DNA from 2 places in the Streptomyces sp. NPDC046915 genome. Region 1 is predicted to be linked to the other one. Evidence: predicted binding sites of a transcription regulator. Region 1 holds the regulator's gene; the other holds the start of a gene.
The links. The regulator HrcA, encoded in region 1, represses chaperone genes, less so after heat shock. The targets are predictions, from matches to a motif close to TTNGCACTCNGNNNNNCNGAGTGCNAA.
Positions count from the first base shown of each region.

Region 2: groL (chaperonin GroEL) is a predicted target of HrcA. The motif match lies at 1,373-1,399, and genes of this name have one in related genera.

Region 1 covers NZ_JBEYXB010000002.1:573,683-585,048, reverse strand. The annotation lists gene ABZ915_RS07335 (histidine triad nucleotide-binding protein) at 1-202, opposite strand, end outside; gene ABZ915_RS07330 (S41 family peptidase) at 260-3,514, opposite strand; gene ABZ915_RS07325 (hypothetical protein) at 3,561-4,127, opposite strand; gene ABZ915_RS07320 (VOC family protein) at 4,218-4,610, opposite strand; gene ABZ915_RS07315 (16S rRNA (uracil(1498)-N(3))-methyltransferase) at 4,627-5,379, opposite strand; gene ABZ915_RS07310 (nitronate monooxygenase) at 5,376-6,449, opposite strand; gene dnaJ (molecular chaperone DnaJ) at 6,549-7,685, opposite strand; gene hrcA (heat-inducible transcriptional repressor HrcA) at 7,686-8,702, opposite strand; gene ABZ915_RS07295 (MBL fold metallo-hydrolase) at 8,876-9,613, shown strand; gene ABZ915_RS07290 (DUF3097 domain-containing protein) at 9,645-10,460, shown strand; gene hemW (radical SAM family heme chaperone HemW) at 10,480-11,366, opposite strand, start outside.
Region 2 covers NZ_JBEYXB010000008.1:260,390-271,755, forward strand. The annotation lists gene groL (chaperonin GroEL) at 1-1,209, opposite strand, end outside; gene ABZ915_RS22425 (cold-shock protein) at 1,530-1,736, opposite strand; gene ABZ915_RS22430 (MoaD/ThiS family protein) at 2,198-2,473, opposite strand; gene thrC (threonine synthase) at 2,470-3,753, opposite strand; SAM riboswitch class I at 3,772-3,927, opposite strand; gene ABZ915_RS22440 (glucosyl-3-phosphoglycerate synthase) at 4,071-5,015, shown strand; gene ABZ915_RS22445 (trehalose-6-phosphate synthase) at 5,109-6,533, shown strand; gene otsB (trehalose-phosphatase) at 6,534-7,409, opposite strand; gene ABZ915_RS22455 (DUF3263 domain-containing protein) at 7,701-7,934, opposite strand; gene ABZ915_RS22460 (extracellular solute-binding protein) at 7,969-9,189, opposite strand; gene ABZ915_RS22465 (ROK family protein) at 9,348-10,289, shown strand; gene nagA (N-acetylglucosamine-6-phosphate deacetylase) at 10,289-11,366, shown strand, end outside.

The sequences.
Region 1 (11,366 bases):
GCGGTGCGCCGGCGGCGAGCGCGGCGGCGTCCCGGTAGTGCGCCTTGGGGATCACCAGCACGTGAGTGGGTGCCTGGGGGTTTATGTCGCGGAAGGCGACGGTCGTCTCGGTCTCACGGACGATCGTCGCCGGAACCTGCCCCGCGACGATCTTGCAGAACAGGCAGTCGTCCTGCGGCGTGCCGCCTTCTTGCCCTGCCATGCGTGTGCCTCCTCACGCCGGTGATCCAGTACGGGGGCATCGTATCGACCCGGGGTGTCAGTCCAGGCTCGGCGATGACGGCGGGGTCTTCGCCGGGTTGTCCTCCAGCGCGGCCAGCGCCATCCGCACCGCCTCGTCCAGCTGGACGTCCCGGCCGGCGGCCCAGTCCTGCGGGCGCTGGACCACCTCCACGTCCGGGTCGACCCCGTGGTTCTCCACGCTCCAGCCGTAACCCTCCAGCCAGAAGGCGTACTTGGGCTGGGTGATCAGCGTGCCGTCGACCAGGTGGTAGCGGCTGTCGATGCCGACGACCCCGCCCCAGGTGCGGGTGCCGACGACCGGACCGATGCCCAGCGCCTTGATCGCCGCGTTGACGATGTCGCCGTCGGAGCCGGAGAACTCGTTGGCGACCGCGACGACCGGGCCCCGGGGCGCGTCCTGCGGGTAGCTGTAGGGCCTGAGGCCGCGTGGCCGGACCCAGCCGACGATCCGCCGGGCCAGCTTCTCCACGACCAGCTGGGAGGTGTGGCCGCCGCGGTTCTCCCGGACGTCGACGACGAGCCCCTCGCGAGCCACCTCCACCCGCAGGTCGCGGTGGATCTGGGCCCAGCCGGGGGCCTGCATGTCGGGCACGTGGAGGTAGCCCAGCCGGCCGCCGGAGAGCTCGTGGACGTGGGCGCGCCGGTCGGCGACCCAGGCGTGGTAGCGCAGCGGCTCCTCGTCGGCGATCGGGACCACCACCGCGTGCCGCGGCTCGCCGCCGCCGGCGGGTGAGATGGTCAGCTCGGTCGCCTGGCCGGCCGTGCCGACGAGCAGCGGGCCCGGACCGGTCACCGGGTCGACGGGGTGCCCGGCGACGGCGACGATCGCGTCCCCGGCGCGCACCGCGACGCCGGGCGCGGCGAGCGGGGCGCGGGCGTCGGGGTCGGAGGTCTCCGCGGGCAGGATGCGGTCGATGCGCCAGCTGCCGTCCTCGTGGCGGGAGATGTCGGCGCCGAGGAGGCCCTGCCGGGGGCCGCCGCCGTGTGCGCCGTACTGCGTGACGTACGCGTGCGAGGTGCCGAGTTCGCCGTGCACCTCCCACAGCAGGTCGACGAGGTCGTCGCGGGTGGCGATGCGGTCCAGCACCGGGCGGTAGCGGTCGAGGACGCCGTCCCAGTCGACGCCGCCCAGGTCCGCCCGCCAGAAGTGGTCGCGCATGATGCGGCCGGTCTCGTCGTACATCTGGCGCCACTCGGCGGCCGGGTCGACGGTCTGCCTCACCCGCGCGAGGTCGACGGTGACGGAGGCGTCGCCGTCGTCGTCGGTGGAGGCGCGCCGGTCGCTGGGGACGACCCGGAGCCGGCCGTCGGTCCACAGCAGGACGCGTTTGCCGTCGCCGCTGACCTCGAAGTGGTCGGCGTCGGCGGCGAGGTGCTCGATGCGCTGCTGGGCGAGGTCGTAGCGCTCCAGTTCGGTCTTGGGGTCGGGGTCGTCGGGGGTGGCCCGGGAGGCGCCGAGGACGCCGCGCACCGGGTGGCGCAGCCACAGCACCCCGTCCTTGGCGGCGCGCAGGTTGGAGTAGCGGGCGGCCTCGGCCGGGAAGGGCACGATCCGGTCGGCGAGCCCCTCCAGGTCTATCCGGGTGGCCGGGGTGCCCTCGCTGTCGGGGGTCTCGTCCTTGTCGGGCGCGTCGAAGGGGCGGCCGTGCCGCTGCGGGCCGAACGGCGAGGGGGTGGTGGCGGCGAGGGTGATCAGGTAGGGGCGGGAGCCGACGACGAAGGCCAGGTCGAAGACGTGCTCGTCGTAGACCGGGTCGAAGGCGCGGGTGGAGAGGAAGGCGAGGTGCTTGCCGTCGAGGGTGAAGGCGGGCGCGTAGTCCTGGAAGCGCAGCGGGGTCGCGTCGGTGACCGACAGGTCGGTGGTGTGGGCGAGCCGCAGCTGGGACAGGGGGCGGGGGCCGGGGTGGGACCAGGCGAGCCAGGCCGAGTCGGGAGAGAAGACCAGCCCGGAGACCTCGCCGTCCTCGCTGCGGTCGACCTCGCGGACCTCGCCGGTCTCCCGCTCGACGAGCAGCAGCCGTCCGTCGTGCGCGGCGACGGCGGCCCGGCTGCCGTCGGGGGCCATGGTCAGCTCCAGGACCCGGCCGAGCTGTCCGGCGGCGAGCCGCCTGGGGGTGGCGCCGGGCGCGAGTCCGGTGGCGGGGGCGAACTCCAGGGCGTCGTCGCCCTCGGCGTCGGTCACCCACACCGCCCATTCCTCGCCGTCGGCGCGGAAGGCCCGGGGCAGCCGGGCCCGGACGCCGGGCCGCGCGGCGAGCGCGCGGGCGGGCCCGGAGCGGTGGGTGACCCAGTGGACGGCGCCGCGCACCTCGACGGCGCTGCCGCGCGCGGTGTGGTCGGGGGCGGCGGAGTCGAACCAGCGGCCGGCGTTCACCGGGTGCGACTGGAGGTCCAGGCGCGGCCCGCCGAGCCGGATGTCGAGCCGGCGGGGCTCGGCGCCGTCCAGGTCGTCCAGGAGCCACAGTTCACCGGCGGCGGTGTAGACGACGCGGGTGCCGTCGCCCGCGGCGTGCCGGGCGTAGAAGCTGTCGAGCGGGGTGTGCCGGCGCAGGTCGGAGCCGTCGGCGAGGGAGGAGTACAGCGCTCCGGTGCCCTCGTGGTCCGACAGGAAGGCTATGCGCTCCCCCGCCCACACCGGGTACTCGATGTTCCCGTCGAGTTCCTCGTGCAGCCGTACGAACTCGCCGGCTCCTCCTTCACCTCCGGCGGCTTCGCCTTCGGCGGCCCGGTCGATCCACAACTTGCCCGCCGTACCGCCCCGGTAGCGCTTCCACCAGGCGGCCTCGCGGCCCATCGGCGCGGACAGCAGCACGGTGGCCGGGCCGTACGCCACCTCCCCGACGGGCCCGTGCGGCAGGGTGGAGGCGGGTCCGCCGTCGAGCGGGACCGCGTGGGCCCAGCTGCGGCGCAGGCTGGCCTGGCCCTGGGTGCTGAGCGCCAGGACCTGTCCGCCGGGGGTCCAGCCCCGCACCTGGGTGCGCCAACTCCCCCAGTGCGTCAGCCGCTTCGCCGGGCCGCCGGTGACGGGGGCGATGTGCACCTCGGGGGCGCCGTCGCGGGTGGAGGTCCAGGCGACCGTCGTGCCGTCGGGCGAGATGCGCGGATGGGTCACCGGTACGTTGTCGGCGCTGACCCGCCAGGCCCGCCCGCCGTCGAGCGGGGCGAGCCACACGTCGTCCTCGGCGGTGAAGGCGACCAACTCGCCTCGCACGTGCGGGTATCGGAGGTATGCCGGGGTTGCCGCTGTCGTGGTGGATGCGCCCTGGGTCACCCGATCACCCTACGCAGCGGACGGCGTCCGCGGGTCCGGTTTCCGATCACTTGCCCTCGACGGGCCAGCAGGTCGGGTCGCCCTTGCACCAGATGGTCCTGGTGACCGTGACGGTGACGGTGGGGCGGGGCTGCCCGTTCGAGGGCCGGTAGGTGACGGGCGGGGTGTACGTGGGTCCGGGCTTGGCGTCGCAGTTGCCCAGCCCGTCCACGTGGAACCACTCCTTGCCGCCGACCTTCGCGGTGAGATCGCCGCGTACGCACGCGCCGTCGACGGCCTTGGTGACCTTGCCGGTGACGGTGATCTTCCGTCCGTCGTCCGTCTGTCCCTGGCAGTCGACGGTGACGACCGTGCTCTCGCTCGGCGACGGTGTCTTCCCCGGGGTGTAGCCCTTGCCGCCGTAGCTGCCCGTGCAGGTGAGCCACTGCACCTTCACGTGCTGCCGCTCCAGCTCCGCGGTCGCGGTCCTGTCCGTCGTGTACGCCACCGACGCCGAACTCAGATCGGTCGGCTCGCACGCCACGACGCCGCCCACGGCCACCGCCGCGAGCCCCGCCACTGCCGCCGCCCGCGCCCGGCGGGGCCGGTACCGAATGTGCCTGAAAGCCCCCATGCAGGGCAGCGTGCCACCGACGGGGACGGGGCGGTAGGGCGCATATGGCCACTCGAGTGTTCGGACGCCCCACCTTCGAGTGGCGCTCCGTCAGGTGCGCAGCAGCAGCCATTCCTGGAGTTCCACCACATTGCCCTCCGGGTCCTTGAGGTGGGCGACCCGCATGCGCTCGGTCATGGGGGCCGGGCCGTGCAGGAGGGTGGCGCCGCGGCCGGTGATCTCCGCGCAGTAGGAGTCGAGGTCGTCGACGCGCAGCACCACCAGGGAGCGGTGGCCTGTCGCGGTGTCGCCCAGCTCGTCCAGGACCTCGGCCATCATCGAGCGGTCCTGTATCGCGATTCCGGCGGAGCCGGTGGCGGGGCTGAACTTCTCGTACGGCCCCCCGGACGCGCCGGACTGCGGCTTCAGGCCGAGCACCTCGGCGTAGAACCGGTAGCAGGCGGCGAAGTCGCTGACCAGCAGCCGTACTTGGGCGAGTTCCACGGTCTTCCCCCAGCGGTCAGGACCAGCGGCCGGTACGGCCCAGGAGCAGGGCCACCGCGGCGGTCCCGGCGGTCGATGTACGCAGTACGGTACGCCCGAGCCGGTAGGCCTTCGCGCCCGCCTCCTCGAAGAGCGCCAACTCCTCCGGGGAGACACCTCCTTCGGGCCCTACCACCAGCACGATCTCGCCCTCGGCGGGGAGTTCGGCGGCGGCCAGCGACTCGCTCGGGTAGTCCCGGTCCTCGTGCAGGACGGCGGCGAAGTCGGCTTTGGCGAGAAGCTGGGCAACCTGCTTGCTCGTCGCCGCGTCCGCGACGTCCGGGAAGCGCAGCCGCCGGGACTGCTTGCCGGCCTCGCGGGCGGTGGCGCGCCACTTGCCGAGCGCCTTCAGACCGCGCTCGCCCTTCCACTGGGTGATGCAGCGGGACGCCGCCCAGGGCACGACCGCGTCGACGCCGGTCTCGGTCATCGTCTCCACGGCGAGCTCACCGCGGTCGCCCTTGGGCAGGGCCTGGACGACGGTGATCCGGGGGCTGGGTTCGGGTTCCACCGGGAACTCGAAGGGCTCGACGACCAGGTGGTCCTTGCCCTCCGCGCTGAGGACGACCCCGGCCGCCCCCCGGCCCTGCCCGTCGGTGACCACCACGGCCTCGCCGGGCTGAAGCCGCCGTACGGAGACCGCGTGCCGCCCTTCGGGGCCCGTCACGTCGATGACCGAGCCGGGGCCCACACCCTCCAGGGAGTCGACCACGAAGACGGGCGCGGTCATCGGGCACCGCCCTGGGACAACGCTGTCGTCGCCGCCTCGGCCTCGGCGGCCAGCACCTCGACCAGTTGCCCGGCCGGCAGGTCGCGCGCCATCCGGTGCCCCTGGCCCGCCCACAGCGCCATGCCCTGCGCGTCTCCGGCCTTGGCGGCGGCCCTGCGCAGCGGCAAGGTCAGGTGGTGGACCTCCGGGTAGGCGGCGGGGGCGTACGGGCCGTGCTCGCGCAGGAACCGGTTGACCAGGCCGCGGGCCGGGCGGCCGGAGAAGGCGCGGGTCAGCTCGGTGCGGGCGAACAGCGGGTTGGTCAGCGCCTGCTTGTGCAGGGCGTTCGCGCCGGACTCGGGGGTGGCGAGGAACGCGGTGCCCAGCTGGGCCGCGCTCGCGCCGGCCGCCCTGGCCGCGGCGATCTGGCTGCCGCGCATGATGCCGCCGGCGGCGACGATCGGGATGCTCACGGTCTCGCGGACCTGGGCGATCAGTGAGAGGAGGCCCATGCCGGAGCGGTCGTTCTCCTGGATGTCCCGGTGGGCGCCCTGGTGGCCGCCGGCCTCCACGCCCTGCGCGATGACCGCGTCGGCCCCGGCCCGCTCCACCGCGAGGGCCTCCTCGGCGGTGGTCGCGGTGACCAGGGTGACGGTGCCGGCCCGGCGCAGCGAGTCGAGCGCGTCCCGGCTCGGCACGCCGAAGTGGAACGAGACCGCCGGCACCGGGTTGTCCAGCAGCACGGCGAGCTTGGCGTCGTAGCCGTCGTCCCGGCCGCTGTCCGGGTCGCCGAGCTCGGTCTCGTACCAGGCGGCCTCGCCGGCCAGCTGGTGGGCGTAGACCTCGACCGCACCGGACTCGGCGTACTCCGGCTGCGGCATGAAGAGGTTCACGCCGAAGGGGCGGCCGGTCAGGCTCCGCAGCTGCTTGATCTCCTGGTACATGCCGTCGGCGGTCTTGTACCCGGCGGCGAGGAACCCGAGCCCGCCCGCCTCGGAGACGGCGGCGGCGAGCTGCGGCACGGAGACACCGCCCGCCATGGGGGCCTGCACGATCGGATAAGTGAAGAGATCGGTCAGTGCGGAGGACATGACGGCATGTTGTCACGTCCTCCGAACAAGTCCGAATCCGGCCTTCCCCTGACATATGCCAGCGGCATTATCAGCGGTCAGGGACCGTAAAACGGGACCTCAGCGCCCGTTGAACGCGTCCTTCAACCGCGAGAACAACCCCTGCTGCCCAGGCTGGAACTGCCCCTGCGGGCGTTCCTCGCCGCGCAGCTTGGCCAGCTCGCGCAGCAGGCGTTCCTGTTCGGGGTCGAGCTTGGTCGGGGTCTGGACCTCGACGTGGACGATGAGGTCGCCCCGGCCGCCGCCGCGCAGATGCGTGACGCCCCGGCCGTGCAGCGGGATCGACTGACCGGACTGGGTGCCCGGACGGATGTCGACCTCCTCCATGCCGTCCAGCGTCTCCAGCGGCACCTTGGTGCCGAGGCACGCCGCGGTCATCGGGATGGTGACCGTGCAGTGCAGGTCGTCGCCGCGCCGCTGGAAGGTGGAGTGCGGCAGCTCGTGGATCTCGACGTACAGGTCACCGGCGGGACCACCGCCCGGCCCGACCTCGCCCTCACCGGCGAGCTGGATGCGGGTGCCGTTGTCGACACCGGCCGGGATCTTCACGGTCAGGGTCCGCCGGGAGCGTACGCGGCCGTCGCCGGCGCACTCCGGGCACGGCGTCGGCACCACCGTGCCGAAGCCCTGGCACTGCGGGCAGGGGCGCGAGGTCATGACCTGGCCCAGGAAGGACCGGGTGACCTGGGACACCTCACCGCGGCCGCGGCACATGTCGCACGTCTGGGCGGTCGTGCCCGGCGCGGCGCCCTCGCCGTTGCAGGTGTTGCAGACGATCGCCGTGTCGACCTGGATGTCCTTGGTCGTCCCGAAGGCCGCCTCGTCCAGCTCGACCTCGATGCGGATCATCGCGTCCTGGCCGCGCCTGGTCCGCGAGCGCGGGCCGCGCTGGGACGCCGTACCGAAGAAGGCGTCCATGATGTCGGAGAAGTTGCCGAAGCCACCGGCCCCGAAACCGCCCGCGCCGGCGCCGCCGGCCTGCGAGAGCGGATCGCCGCCGAGGTCGTAGACCTGCTTCTTCTGCGGGTCCGACAGCACTTCGTAAGCGGCGTTGATCTCCTTGAACCGCTCCTGCGTCTTCGGATCAGGATTGACGTCCGGATGCAGCTCGCGAGCGAGCCGGCGGAAGGCCTTCTTGATCTCTTCCTGCGACGCGTCGCGGCGCACGCCGAGAACGGCGTAGTAGTCCGTGGCCACTTACGACTCCGCCAGGATCTGTCCGACGTACCGTGCCACTGCGCGTACCGCTCCCATCGTTCCCGGGTAGTCCATGCGGGTCGGTCCGACCACGCCGAGCTTGGCAACAGCCTCGCCGCCCGAACCGTAGCCGACCGACACCACCGACGTGGAGTTGAGTCCCTCATGGGCGTTCTCGTGGCCGATGCGCACGGTCATGCCCGAATCCTTCGCCTCGCCCAGCAACTTGAGCAGGACGACCTGCTCCTCCAGTGCTTCGAGCACCGGCCTGATGGTGAGGGGAAAGTCATGTCCGAAACGGGTGAGATTGGCGGTACCGCCGATCATCAGCCGCTCCTCGTTCTCCTCGACGAGTGTCTCCAGAAGAGTGGAGAGCACGGTCGAGACCGTACCGCGATCTTCTATGTCGAAGCCCTCCGGGAGGTCCTCGACCAGCCTCGGCACGTCCGTGAACCGGCGGCCCGCGACCCGGCTGTTGAGCCGCGCGCGCAGGTCCGCCAGGGACATCTCGCCGAACGGGACCGGGCAGTCGATCATCCGCTGCTCGACCCGGCCGGTGTCCGTGATCAGCACGAGCATCACGCGCGCGGGGGCGAGCGAGAGCAGCTCCACGTGCCGCACGGTCGAGCGGGTCAGCGAGGGGTACTGCACGACCGCGACCTGCCGGGTCAGCTGCGCGAGCAGCCGCACCGTGCGGGCCACGACGTCGTCGAGGTCGACGGCGCCGTCGAGGAAGTTCTGGATCGCCCGCCGCTCGGGGGCGGTCATCGGCTTGACGCCCGCGAGCTTGTCGACGAAGAGCCGGTAGCCCTTGTCGGTGGGGATGCGCCCGGCGCTGGTGTGCGGCTGGGCGATGTACCCCTCGTCCTCCAGGGCCGCCATGTCGTTGCGGACGGTGGCCGGGGAGACGCCGAGGCTGTGCCGCTCGGTGAGCGCTTTCGAGCCGACGGGCTCCTCGGTGCCGACGTAGTCCTGGACGATGGCGCGCAGCACCTGAAGCCTGCGTTCACTCAGCATCCGCGCACACCTCCAGAAAGTCGTCCCCTGCGGCCCTCGGGCCCTTCGCCTGGCACTCTGTGCGTGCGAGTGCCAGCGTTCCCCGGCCCAGTGTACGGCCGTGGGGTACACCCCGGGCAAGGCCGGATCGTGCCGCCGTGCCGGGGCGCGGTCGTACCCGATAGCGTCGCGGTATGACGGTGACTTGGGAAGAGCTGGGGTGGGAGCGGGTGGCCGCCGGGGTGGGACGGGTCCGGCTGCCGCACTGGGACTGCACGACGGGACTGGTCGTCGGCGAGGGTACGGCGCTCGTGGTGGACGCCGGGTCGAGTCTCGCCGAAGGCGCGCTCCTGCGCACTCAGGCGCAGGAGCTGGCCGGGTGCCGTGTGACCCATCTCGCGCTCACCCACCCCCATTTCGACCATGTCCTCGGTGCGGCGGCCTTCGCGGGCGCGGAGATGTTCGCGGCGGTGGGCATGGACGCGCTGTTCACGCACGAGCGCGCGGAGCTCCGCCTGGACGCCGTGCGGCAGGGCCTGCCGGTGGCGGAGGCGGACGAGGCGGTGGACGCTCTTCCCGTGCCCCGCCATCTGGTCTCGGGCGAGTGGACCCTCGACCTCGGCGACGGCCGCCAGGCGCTGCTGGCCAACGTGGGCCCGGGGCACAGCGCCCACGACCTCGTGGTCCTCGTCCCCGGCTCGGTTCCCGGCGAGCCCGAGGTGGTGTTCTGCGGCGACCTGGTCGAGGAGTCCGGCGAACCCCAGGCCGGCCCCGACGCCGTACCGTCCCAGTGGCCCGCCGCCCTCGACCGGCTGCTGGACCTCGGCGGCGAGGACGCGCTGTACGTGCCCGGTCACGGAGCGGTGGTGGACGCGGCGTTCGTGCGGCGGCAGCGCGACGAGTTGGCGGCGCGTTTCGGCGTGTCGCCCTGATGGCGGTACCGCTTCTCCTATCGTCAGCCGAATGCGCCAGTACTCCGCCGACCTGACCCCTCCCTGGAAGAAGCCGAAGCCCGTCCCGGAGGTCCCGGCGGAGGCCGGTCTGGTGGTGGAGGAGCCCGGCACCGGCTTCTGCGGCGCGGTGATCCGCTGCGAGGCGGGCACGGTCACCCTGGAGGACCGCTTCGGCAAGCACCGGGTGTTTCCGCTGGAGCCTCGCGGGTTCCTGCTCGAGGGCAGGGTCGTCACGCTGGTGCGGCCGTCGTCCTCGGCTCCGGTACGCCCCACCCGCGCCGCCTCCGGTTCGGTCGCCGTCCCCGGCGCACGCGCGCGCGTGGCCCGCGCCGGGCGCATCTACGTCGAGGGCCGGCACGACGCGGAACTGGTCGAGAAGGTGTGGGGCGACGACCTGCGCGTCGAGGGCGTGGTCGTGGAGTACCTGGAGGGCGTGGACGACCTGCCCGCCATCGTGGCCGAGTTCGGCCCGGGGCCGGACGCGCGGCTGGGTGTCCTGGTGGACCACCTGCTCCCGGGCACGAAGGAATGGCGCATCGCCGAGTCGGTGACCAGCGAACACGCCCTGGTGGTCGGCCACCCGTACATCGACATCTGGGAGGCCGTGAAGCCGTCGGCCCTGGGGATTCCGGGCTGGCCGCGGGTGCCGCACGGCCAGGACTGGAAGACGGGGGTCTGCCGGGCGCTGGGCTGGCCGTCGGAGAACACCGGGGCGGTGTGGCAGGCGATCCTCAAGCGGGTGGGGTCCTACAGGGACCTGGAGCCGGAGCTCCTGGGCCGGGTGGAGGAACTGATCGACTTCGTCACGGCCAGCGGTGGGGCCTGACGCCCTGGTGGGCGCCGAATCAGTCCACCAGGTCCCGCACCACCGCGTCCGCCAGCAACCGCCCCCGCAGCGTCAGCACCGCCCGCCCCTCCTCGTACGGCTCCGCCTCAAGCAGCCCCTCCCCCAGCGCTCGCCGGGAGGCCGCCAGGCCCTCCTCCTTCAGCAGGGACAGCGGCGCACCCTCCCGCAGGCGCAGCTCCAGCAGGATGCGCTCCACCCGCCGGTCCTCGTCGGACAGGAGCTCCCGCCCGGCGCCCGGTGAGCGACCCGACGCCAGGGCCGCCGCGTACGCCCCCGGGTGCTTCACGTTCCACCAGCGGACGCCCCCCACGTGCGAGTGCGCCCCCGGCCCCGCGCCCCACCAGTCGGCGCCCCGCCAGTACAGCTCGTTGTGCTGGCAGCGGCCCGACTCGGAGGTGGCCCAGTTGGAGACCTCGTACCAGTCGAAGCCGGCCGCCGACAGCCGCTCCTCCGCGATCAGGTAGCGGTCGGCGTGGACGTCGTCGTCCGTCATGGGGACCTCGCCCCGGCGGATGCGGCGGGCGAGCTGGGTGCCCTCCTCGACGATCAGGGCGTAGGCCGAGATGTGGTCCGGCCCGGCGCCGAGGGCCGCGTCGAGCGAGGCCCGCCAGTCGTCGTCGGACTCTCCCGGGGTGCCGTAGATCAGGTCCAGGTTCACATGCTCGAAGCCCGCCGCGCGTGCCTCCGCCACGCAGGCCTCCGGGCGGCCCGGGGTGTGCGTCCGGTCGAGCACGCGCAGCACGTGCTGCCGCGCGCTCTGCATGCCGAAGGAGATCCGGTTGAAGCCGCCCTCCCGCAGCCGCGCGAGGTACGCCGGGTCCACGGACTCCGGGTTCGCCTCGGTGGTGACCTCCGCGTCCGCCGCCAGGCCGAACTCGTCCCGGA
Region 2 (11,366 bases), on a different contig from region 1:
CGCCTTGGCGTTGCGGACGGCGTCCTCGATGCGGTGCTTGCGCTCCTTGAGCTCGACCTCGGTGGCGGCACCGGCCTTGATGACGGCCACGCCGCCCGCGAGCTTGGCCAGGCGCTCCTGGAGCTTCTCGCGGTCGTAGTCGGAGTCGCTGTTCTCGATCTCGGCGCGGATCTGGTTGACGCGGCCGTTGACCTGGTCGGAGGAGCCGGCACCGTCGACGATGGTGGTCTCGTCCTTGGTGATGACCACCTTGCGGGCCTTGCCCAGCAGGTCGAGGGTGGCGTTCTCCAGCTTGAGGCCGACCTCCTCGGAGATGACCTCGCCGCCCGTGAGGATGGCGATGTCGCCGAGCATGGCCTTGCGGCGGTCACCGAAGCCCGGGGCCTTGACGGCGACGGACTTGAAGGTGCCGCGGATCTTGTTGACGACCAGGGTCGACAGGGCCTCGCCCTCGACGTCCTCGGCGATGATCAGCAGCGGCTTGCCCGACTGCATGACCTTCTCCAGGAGCGGGAGCAGGTCCTTGACCGAGGAGATCTTGGAGTTGGCGATCAGGATGTACGGGTCGTCGAGGACGGCCTCCATACGCTCCATGTCGGTGGCGAAGTACGCCGAGATGTAGCCCTTGTCGAAGCGCATACCCTCGGTGAGCTCCAGCTCCAGACCGAAGGTCTGGGACTCCTCGACGGTGATGACGCCTTCCTTGCCGACCTTGTCCATGGCCTCGGCGATGAGCTCGCCGATCTGGGTGTCGGCGGCGGAGATGGAGGCCGTGGAAGCGATCTGCTCCTTGGTCTCGACGTCCTTGGCCTGCTCCAGCAGGGCGGCGGAGACGGCCTCGACGGCCTTCTCGATACCGCGCTTGAGGGCCATCGGGTTGGCGCCGGCGGCTACGTTGCGCAGGCCCTCCTTGACCAGGGCCTGGGCGAGAACGGTCGCGGTGGTCGTACCGTCACCGGCGACGTCGTCCGTCTTCTTGGCGACTTCCTTGACCAGCTCGGCGCCGATCTTCTCGTACGGGTCCTCGAGCTCGATCTCCTTGGCGATGGAGACACCATCGTTGGTGATCGTGGGGGCGCCCCACTTCTTCTCGAGGACGACGTTGCGGCCCTTGGGGCCGAGCGTCACCTTCACGGCGTCCGCGAGCTGGTTCATGCCGCGCTCGAGGCCGCGCCGCGCCTCCTCGTCGAACGCGATGATCTTGGCCATGTGAAGTGGTCCCTCCAGGACTGGGGGTGATTCCTTCGGACCGCGCCCGCGCCCGCGACGGACGGCTCGCGGACCCCGTGGTTCCTTGCCCCACTTGGCCTGCGGGCCTCACCGACCCGGTCCTTCGTTGTCACTCTCACCTTCAGAGTGCTAACGCCAATGATTAGCACTCGCCCATGCCGAGTGCAAGCGGCTCGAGCGGATCCCCAGGTGAACAGCGGGCACGTACGGCGTCCGGGCAGGCCGAAGGGCTCGCACCCCGGGAGGTACGAGCCCTTCGAAGATGTACAGAAGAACGTCGCTGTCAGTCGGCGCGTGCTTCAGCTGGTCGCGAGCCGGACCATGTCCGCCTGCGGCCCCTTCTGGCCCTGCGAGATCTCGAAATCGACCCGCTGCCCCTCTTCCAGGGTGCGGTAACCGTCCATCTGGATCGCGCTGTAGTGGACGAAAACATCCGCACCACCGTCGACCGCGATGAAGCCGTACCCCTTCTCCGCGTTGAACCACTTGACGGTGCCCTGAGCCATGCCTAACTCCCCTATTACTGGCCCTTGCACAGATCCACACTTCGCGGATCCGGGTCAGACCTCACCCCCCAAGGATTGGGGGCGTGCGCCGGAACGCGTCGACCGCGGCTGAATGTATCTGTCCAACTGCCGTCTGCAACAGGTCAATCGGACGAGAAATCTGGACGGGCACGGTCGGGAATCTGCCAAAAATTCGGCTGAATTCAGGGCAAGTCGGGCCCCGTAAAAGGCTCATAAGGCGCAAAACACACGCACACTTTGGCTACTTCTTGTCGGGTGTGCGGTACGAATCCAGGGCCCATGACCCGGGTTTCAGAAGCGCGTTCCCCAACTGTACCGCGCTCAACCACATGGAATTGCCCCCTCCACTTCTCTCACGGAGGGGGCAATTCGATGAACTCTCGGTAACCTGTGTTACCGAAGGTAATGTTCTGTCATTCGGTCAGCCGCTTCGGGCCGCCTCAGCCGCCGGCGACGGCCGGAATGATCGAGACGCCCGCACCGTCCGGCGTCGCCGTTTCCAGACCCTGCTCAAAACGCACGTCGTCGTCGTTGACGTACACATTGACGAAGCGGCGCAGCTTGCCCTGGTCGTCCAGGACACGGGCGGCGATGCCGGTGTGGTTCTTCTCCAGGTCGGCGATGACACCGGCGAGGGTCGCGCCCTCGGCCTGGACCTCGGCCTGGCCGCCCGTGTAGGTGCGCAGGATGGTCGGGATGCGGACGGTCACGCTCATGCGAGGCCTGCCTCTCGGAAGGAGTCGAGGTTCGGGCGGATCGTGGCGGTCAGGCCGGTGCCTGCCACCGCGTCCAGGGTCTTGAGGCCGTCGCCCGTGTTGAGGACGACGGTCGTCTTGGTCGGGTCGAGGACGCCGTCCTTGATCAGCTTCTGCGTGACGCCGACCGTCACACCGCCCGCGGTCTCCGCGAAGATGCCCTCGGTACGGGCCAGCAGCTTGATGGCGTCCACCACCTGCTCGTCCGTCACATCCTCCACCGCGCCGCCCGTGCGGCGCGCGATGTCGAGGACGTACGGCCCGTCCGCCGGGTTGCCGATGGCGAGGGACTTGGCGATGGTGTTCGGCTTCTGCGGGCGTACGACGTCGTGGCCGGCCTTGTACGCGGTGGACACCGGCGAGCAGCCCTCGGCCTGGGCGCCGAAGATCTTGTACGGCCTGTCCTCGACGAGACCGAGCTTGATCAGCTCCTGGAGACCCTTGTCGATCTTGGTGAGCTGGGAGCCGGAGGCGATCGGGACGACGATCTGGTCCGGCAGCCGCCAGCCGAGCTGCTCGCAGATCTCGTACGCCAGGGTCTTGGAGCCCTCCGCGTAGTACGGCCGCAGGTTGACGTTGACGAAGCCCCAGCCCTCACCCGCCGGGTCACCGATCAGCTCGGAGCAGAAACGGTTCACGTCGTCGTAGTTGCCCTCGATGCCGATGAGCTCGCCGCCGTAGACCGCGGCCATGACGACCTTGCCCTGCTCCAGGTCGTGCGGGATGAACACGCAGGACCGGAAGCCGGCGCGGGCCGCCGCGGCGCCCACCGCGCCGGCCAGGTTGCCGGTGGAGGAGCAGGAGAGGGTGGTGAAACCGAAGGCGCGCGCCGCCTCCAGCGCCTGGGCGACCACGCGGTCCTTGAAGGAGTGCGTCGGGTTGCCGGAGTCGTCCTTCACGTAGAGACCGCCGGTCACGCCCAGCTCGCGGGCGAGGTTGTCGGCCTTGACGAGGGCGGTCCAGCCGGGGTTGAGGTTCGGCTTGTCGGCCACGTCGGCCGGGACCGGCAGCAGCGGGGCGTAGCGCCAGATGTTCGCGGGGCCCGCCTCGATGCGCCTGCGGAGCTCCTCGGTGTCGTAGGACGAGAAGTCGTAGGCGATCTCCAGCGGGCCGAAACACTCCTCGCAGGCGAAGACCGGTCCCAGCGGCACCCGGTGGCCGCACTCGCGACAGCTCAGGGCGGCGGCGGGGCCAAGGTCTACGGTGGAGTCGGTGGTGCTTGCAACAGTCTGCACAGCCATGTGAGGCGAGGCCCTTTCTCCTCATCTTCCTCACGACGCATCTCGCCGTGAGACGGATTTGGCACCTTCCCAAGCCGGGAGCCTCGCGGAACGATCAAGACTGATCTACGAGAACCGACTGGAGGGTTGCCGGGGCTTCATCGGGCCGTGTCCCTCTGCCCCTCTGGATGAGCGGTATGCGGTTGTGTGTGCGGTTGTGAACAGCGGTGACCTCGGACATGCGATGGTCATCCGCGTTGTTCAAGACTGTAACCGAAGGCCGGGACAGTTGAGATAGTCGTCCGAACCGCGAGACAAACAGTGAGGAGCCGCCCACCGTGCTGGAAGAAGTCGAGCGCTGGCTGAGCACCCGCTCCTGGTCGGTGACCGATCGTCCGCTCCACCAGATCCTGGCCGCCAAGCAGCGCACGGGCCAGTCGGTCAGTGTCGTGCTGCCCGCGCTCAACGAGGAGGAGACGGTCGGCGACATCGTCGCGATCATCCGCCACGACCTCGTGCGGCAGGTCCCGCTCGTCGACGAGATCGTCGTCGTCGACTCGGGGTCCACCGACCGCACCTCCGAGGTGGCCGCCGCCGCGGGCGCCCGGGTCGTCCACCGCGACGCCGTCCTGCCGCGGATCCCGGCCGTGCCCGGCAAGGGCGAGGTCCTGTGGCGCTCGCTGCTGGTCACGCGCGGGGACATCGTCTGCTTCATCGACGCCGACCTCAGGGAGTTCTCCTCCGACTTCGTCTCGGGGATCGTCGGCCCGCTGCTGACGGACCCGGACGTGGACCTGGTCAAGGGCATGTACGACCGTCCGCTCGGCGGCGCGGCGGGCCAGGGCGGCCGGGTCACCGAGCTGATGGCGCGTCCGCTGCTGAACATGCACTGGCCGCAGCTGGCCGGCTTCGTGCAGCCGCTCGGCGGGGAGTACGCGGCCCGCCGCTCGCTGCTGGAGCAGCTGCCCTTCCCCGTCGGGTACGGGGTGGAGCTGGGCATGCTGGTCGACGCACTGCATCTGGTGGGCCTGGACGCCCTCGCCCAGGTGGACGTGGGCGTGCGCAAGCACCGCCACCAGGACGGGCAGGCGCTGGGCCGGATGGCCGCCGCCATCTACCGCACCGCCCAGCTCCGGCTGGCCCGCGGGCATCTGATCCGGCCCTCCCTCACCCAGTTCGAGCGGGGCGAGGACGGCTTCGAGCCGCGCACGTTCTCCGTGGACACGGAGGAGCGGCCGCCGATGGTGGAGATCGCGGAGTACGCGGCGCGGCGGGTGGCCTGACTCCGCCGTGTCCCGTCCGTATCCCGTCCATGTCACTCCGCAGGTGAGGGAACGTACGTTTGAGCGTTTCCGGGCCGGGCTAGGTTGAGACTCATGGCTTCCACGGCTTCCACGCACGGTGCTGAGGTGCTGGTCGCGTCCAACCGCGGCCCGGTTTCGTACGAGGTGCGCCCCGACGGCGGGGGCGGCTCGCTGCACGCCAAGCGGGGTGGCGGCGGGCTGGTCTCGGGGCTGTCGGCGATCGGTTCGGACGCGAACGCCCTGTGGGTGTGCGCCGCCCTGTCCGACGGCGACCGCGAGGCGGTGCGGCGCGGGGTGGGCGAGCCGGGCGTACGGATGCTGGACATTCCGGCCGACGTGCACGCCGACGCCTACAACGGCATCGCGAACTCGGTGCTGTGGTTCGTCCACCACATGCTGTACCAGACCCCGCTGGAACCGGTCTTCGACGCGGAGTTCCGGCGGCAGTGGGCGTCGTACGAGGCCTACAACCGGGCGTTCGCCCAGGCCCTGGCCGAGGAGGCGGCGCAGGGCGCGGCGGTGGTCGTCCAGGACTACCACCTGGCACTGGCCCCCCGGATGCTCCGCCAGCTCCGCCCCGACCTGCGCATCGGCCACTTCTCGCACACTCCCTGGGCCCCGCCGGACTACTTCCGCCTCCTGCCCGACGACATCGCGGCCGAGCTGCTCGGCGGGATCCTGGGCGCGGACCGGGCGGCGTTCCTCACCCGGCGCTGGGCGGACGCGTTCACCGCCTGCTGTCACGAGGTCCTCGGCCCCGGCATTCCCTCCGGTACGCGCATCGGGGTGCACGGTCTCGGTGCGGACGCGGACTTCCTGCGCGAGCGGGCGCACCGGCCGGACGTGGCCGAGCGGATGGCGGCGCTGCGGGCGGAGATCGGTTCGGCGCCCGACGGAAAGGCCCGGAAGACGATCGTCCGGGTCGACCGCACCGAGCTGTCGAAGAACATCGTGCGCGGGCTGCTGGCCTACCGGCAGCTCCTCGACGACCACCCGGAATGGCGTGAACGGGTGGTGCACGTGGCCTTCGCCTACCCCTCGCGGCAGGACCTCGCGGTGTACCGCGACTACACGGCCGAGGTGCGGCGGGTCGCGGAGGAGATCAACTCCGCGTACGGCACGCCGGACTGGACCCCGGTCGTCCTCCACGTCAAGGACGACTTCGCCCGCTCCCTGGCCGCGTACCGGCTGGCCGACGTGGCCCTGGTCAACCCCATCCGGGACGGCATGAACCTGGTCGCCAAGGAGATCCCAGTGGTCTCCGACGCGGGCTGCGTCCTGGTGCTGTCGCGGGAGGCGGGCGCGTACGAGGAACTGGGCGAGGACGCGCTCACCGTGAACCCGTACGACATCACGGGCACGGCCCACGCCCTCCACCAGGCCCTCACCACGCCGGACGCCGAACGCGCGGAACGCTCGAAGCACCTGGCCGCCGCGGCCACGGCCCTGCCGCCGGCCCAGTGGTTCCTGGACCAGCTTCGAGCCCTGGACGGCTGATCAGTCCAGCGCCGCCGCGAGCCCCCGCAGCAGTGCCATGACTCCCTCGGGGCCGTTCACCACCAGGTCCGCGCGTTCGGCGAGTTCGGTCACCTCTGCGCTGCCGCTGCACACCAGGAGGCCGGGGACGCCGTCGGAGCGGAGTTTGTCGACGGCGGCGAAGGCGGGAAGGTCGCCGAGGTCGTCGCCGGCGTAGAGGACGGACTCGGCGCCGGTCTCGCGGACGTACTCCAGGAGGGCGACGCCCTTGTCCATGCCGGGCGGGCGGAGTTCGAGGACCATGCGGCCGGGCTCGACGATCAGGCCGTTCCGGGCGGCGAGGTCGGTCAGGGGGCCGCGCAGGGCCTCGAAGGCGGCCTGCGGGTCGTCGGCGCGGCGGGTGTGCACGGCGACGGCCCGCCCCTTCTCCTCGATCCAGGTGCCGTGCCAGGCGCCGATGTGGTCGAGGAAGCCCGGCAGTTCGGCGCGGACGGCGGTGACGCCGGGGTGCGGGGCGGGGGCGCTGACGGTGCCGGTGACGGCGTCCCAGCGTTCGGCGCCGTAGTGGCCGAGGACGACGAGGTGCTCCAGGCCGGGGACGCCCGCGAAGCCGCCGTACCGCACCGCGACGCCGGCCGGGCGGCCGGTGACCACGGCGACGGCGGCCACCTTCGGGGCGAGGGCGGCGAGCACGGGGACGGCCTCCGGGTGGGCGCGGGCCTGGTCGGGGTCCACGACGATCGGGGCCAGCGTCCCGTCGAAGTCGAGCCCGATCACCGCGGAGCGCGGCCGCGTGAGCAGCGCGCGCAGCCCGTCCCGCCCGGCCTGGGTGACGGGGGTCGGCAGCGGGTCCATCTGGTTGTCCGGGTCCGTGGAGTCCGTCGTATGGATGCCCATGGACCGACCCTATCCACGCAACCTCGGATGCACTCCTGGAAGCGCCCCCCGCTACAGCCGGGCCCTGCTGGGGGCTGCCGCCCCCAGACCCCCGCATCGGCCCTGAACGGGCCTCGTCCTCAAACGCCGGACGGGCTGGATGATGCCGACCGGGGTTGAGAGGCTCCTGGGACGCAGTCCCCGATGGGGTGCAGGGGCGGAGCCCCAGGGTGGGGTGACTTCCCAGTTGGCCGTCATGGGTGGGTGGGTGGGTGGGAAACGCCGGGCCTCCGGCCAAGCCCCGCGCAGCGGCTACCGCTCGGCCCGGCGGGACTCCCGTACGCGGCGCAGGCGGTTGATCGTTATCGGGTCGTGGGCCAGGGCCCGCTCGTCGTCGAGGAGGGCGTTGAGGAGCTGGTAGTAGCGGACGGGGGCGAGACCCAGTTCCTCGCGTATCGCCCGTTCCTTGGCGCCGGGGCCCGTGAAGCCCCGGCGCTCCAGCGCGAGGATGCCCTGTTCGCGTCGGCCGAGCTGGTCCCGTTCCATGTCCTGCACGGTAGCGCGGGGCACCGACAACGCCTCAGTTCGCGGCGCTGCTGTCCGCCGAGGTGGCCGTCGCCTGGAGGCGGCTGAGGGTGGCGAGGGGGCTGCCGTCGGGGCCGACCGCCTGGCCGATGTCCTTCTTGATGCCGGCGGCGACCGCCGCCCAGGAGGTCTTGCCGGCGGGGTAGAGCTCGGAGGTGGGGAGTTCCGTGAGGAAGGGCCGCAGGTCCTGGTCCCGGGACGAGGCGGCCATGACGTCCGACGCGGAGGTGGTGACGGGCAGCAGCCCGTAGCGCCGGGAGAAGTCGAGGACGTTCTTCTCCCCGTAGACGAAGTCGAGGAAGTCGCCCACCTGCTCGGCGTGGCCGTTCTGCTTGAAGGCCATCATCCAGTCGGAGACGCCCATGGACGCCTTGGTCTGCGACGTCCGCCCCGGCATCGGCACCGTGCCGAACTTCACGCCCTTCTTCTCGGCCTGCTGGATCAGCGTCGGGTGGCCGTCGATCATGCCGGCCTGGCCGTCGGCGAAGGCGGTGAACGCGTCGGCCCGGTTGAGCTTGGCCGGGGCGACCGGGCCGGTCAGGCCCTTGCCGACCAGGTCGTCCTTGAGCCAGGTGAGGGTGTCGACGTTCTGCGTGGAGGCGAGGGAGTAGCCGCCGATGTCGTCGGTGTAGCCGCCGCCCCCGCTGAGCATCCACTGCATGGTCTCGGCCTGGGCCTCCTCGGGGCCGAGCGGCAGCGCGTAGGGGTACTTCACCCCCATCGCCTTGAGCTTCTCGGCGTCGGCCGCGAGTTCGCTCCAGGTGGTGGGCGGGGTGAGGCCCGCCTTGGTGAAGAGGGTCTTGTTGTAGAAGAGCACCCGCGTGGACGCGGCGAAGGGTATGCCGTACTGCGTGTGCCGCCACTGGCCGGCGTCGGCGAGCTGGGAGACGAAGTCGGCCTGGACCGGGATGGAGAGCAGGTCGGAGACGTCGTACAGCTTGCCCGCGGCGGCGTAGTCGGCGTAGGCGCCGATCTGCGCGAGGTCGGGCGCCTTGCCGGCGGCGACCATCTCCTTGACCTTGCGGTCGACGTCGTTCCAGGAGTACACGGTGACGTCGATCTTCACGCCGGAGTGCTTGGCCTCGTAGGCCTTGGCCAGCTCGTCCCAGTACTTCGCGGAGCTGCTGGCCGCCGAGTCCCCGTAGTCGGCGGCGACGAGTCTGAGGGTGACGTCGGACGATCCGGTGCTCCCGCAGCCACCGAGGACCGCGGTCATGCCCAGCGCGGCGACCGCCGCGATCGTTCCTGCCGTACGACGACCCACTGCTCTTGCCCCAAACCCTGCTGTTTCGTCATTCAATATGTGAACCCCATAAGGTCTACACCACGTGAGTGGACTAGACCTCTTGCGGGTCCGCGGGCCACACTGTTCCCGTGAGACATGTCATCGCCCTCGACGTCGGCGGTACCGGGATGAAGGCCGCCCTGATCGGGCCGGACGGCGAGCTGCTGCACCAGGACCGCCGGGCGACGGGCCGCGAGCGCGGACCCGACGCGGTGGTCGAGGCCATCCTCGGCTTCGCCGCCGACCTGCGCGCCCGCGGCGAGGAGCGCTTCGGCGAACCCGCCGCCGCGGCCGGCCTCGCCGTGCCCGGAATCGTCGACGAGGACCGCGGGACCGCCGTCTACGCGGCCAACCTCGGCTGGCGCGACGTACCCCTGCGCGATCTGCTCGCCGACCGGCTCGGTATCCCGGTCGCCCTCGGCCACGACGTGCGCACCGGCGGCCTCGCCGAGGGCCGCACCGGCGCGGGCAAGGGCACCGACCGGTTCCTGTTCGTGGCGCTGGGCACCGGGATCGCCGGCGCCATCGGCCTCGACGGCCGGGTGGAGTCGGGCGCGCACGGCTTCGCGGGCGAGATCGGCCACATCGTCGTACGGCCCGGCGGCATCCCCTGCCCGTGCGGACAGCACGGCTGCCTGGAGCGGTACGCGTCCGCGGCGGCGGTGAGCGAGGCCTGGGCCGCGGCCTCCGGCAGCCCGGAAGCGGACGCGGCCGACTGCGCCAAGGCCGTCGTGTCCGGTGACCCGAACGCCGTCCGGGTCTGGCAGGAGGCCGTGGACGCGCTGGCCGACGGCCTGGTCACCGCGCTCACCCTGCTGGACCCGCGCACGCTCATCATCGGTGGCGGGCTCGCCGAGGCCGGGGAAACCTTGTTCACACCGCTCAGGGAGGCCGTCGGGCGGCGCGTCACCTTCCAGAAACTGCCGTCCGTCGTCCCCGCGGCCCTCGGGGACACCGCCGGGTGCCTGGGCGCGGGGCTGCTCGCCCGGGATCTCCTCGAATCAACCGACCCCTCGGAGGTAACCGCCTGATGCCCCCCACCAAGGTTCTCGCCGGCGCTTCTGTGGTGCTGCCCACCGGTACCGTGCCGGACGGGCGGGTGATCGTCGAGGGTACGACGATCACGGCCGGCGCACGCCCGGACGCGGAGGTCGTCGACGTCAGCGGCCACTGGCTGGTCCCCGGCTTCGTCGACCTGCACAACCACGGGGGCGGCGGAGCCTCGTTCTCCGGCTCGGCGGACGACGCCCTGAAAGCCGTCCGCACCCACCGCCGGCACGGCACGACCACGCTGGTCGCCTCCACCGTCACCGGCGAGATGGACTTCCTGGCCCGGCAGGCGGGGCTGCTGAGCGAGCTGGCCGAGCAGGGTGACATCGCCGGCATCCACTTCGAGGGCCCGTTCATCTCGCCGTGCCGCAAGGGCGCGCACTCCGCGGCACTGCTGCGCGACCCGGACCCGGCGGAGGTGCGCAAGCTCGTCGACGCGGCGCGCGGACAGGCGAGGATGGTCACCCTCGCCACCGAACTGCCGGGCGGCATCGACTCCGTACGGCTGCTGGCCGAGCACGGTGTGATCGCGGCGGTCGGGCACACGGACGCGACGTACGAGCAGACGGTCGAGGCGATCGACGCGGGCGCCACGGTCGCCACCCACCTCTTCAACGCGATGCCCGTCCTCGGTCACCGCTCCCCCGGCCCGATCGCCGCCCTGCTCCAGGACGAGCGGGTCACGGTCGAGCTGATCAACGACGGCACGCATCTGCACCCGGCCGCGCTGGAACTGGCGTTCCGTCACGCGGGTGCCGGGCGCGTGGCGTTCATCACGGACGCGATGGACGCGGCCGGCATCGGCGACGGCCGCTACATGCTGGGCCCGCTGGAGGTCGAGGTCCGCGAGGGCGTGGCCCGGCTGGTGGAGGGCGGCTCCATCGCGGGCTCGACGCTGACCCAGGACCGTGCCTTCAAGCGGGCGGTGACGATCGACCGGCTGCCCGTGGAGGACGTGGTCGCCGCGCTGTCCGCCAACCCGGCCCGCCTGCTGGGCCTGGCCGACCGCGTCGGCTCCCTGGAACCCGGCAGATACGCCGACCTGGTGCTGCTGGACG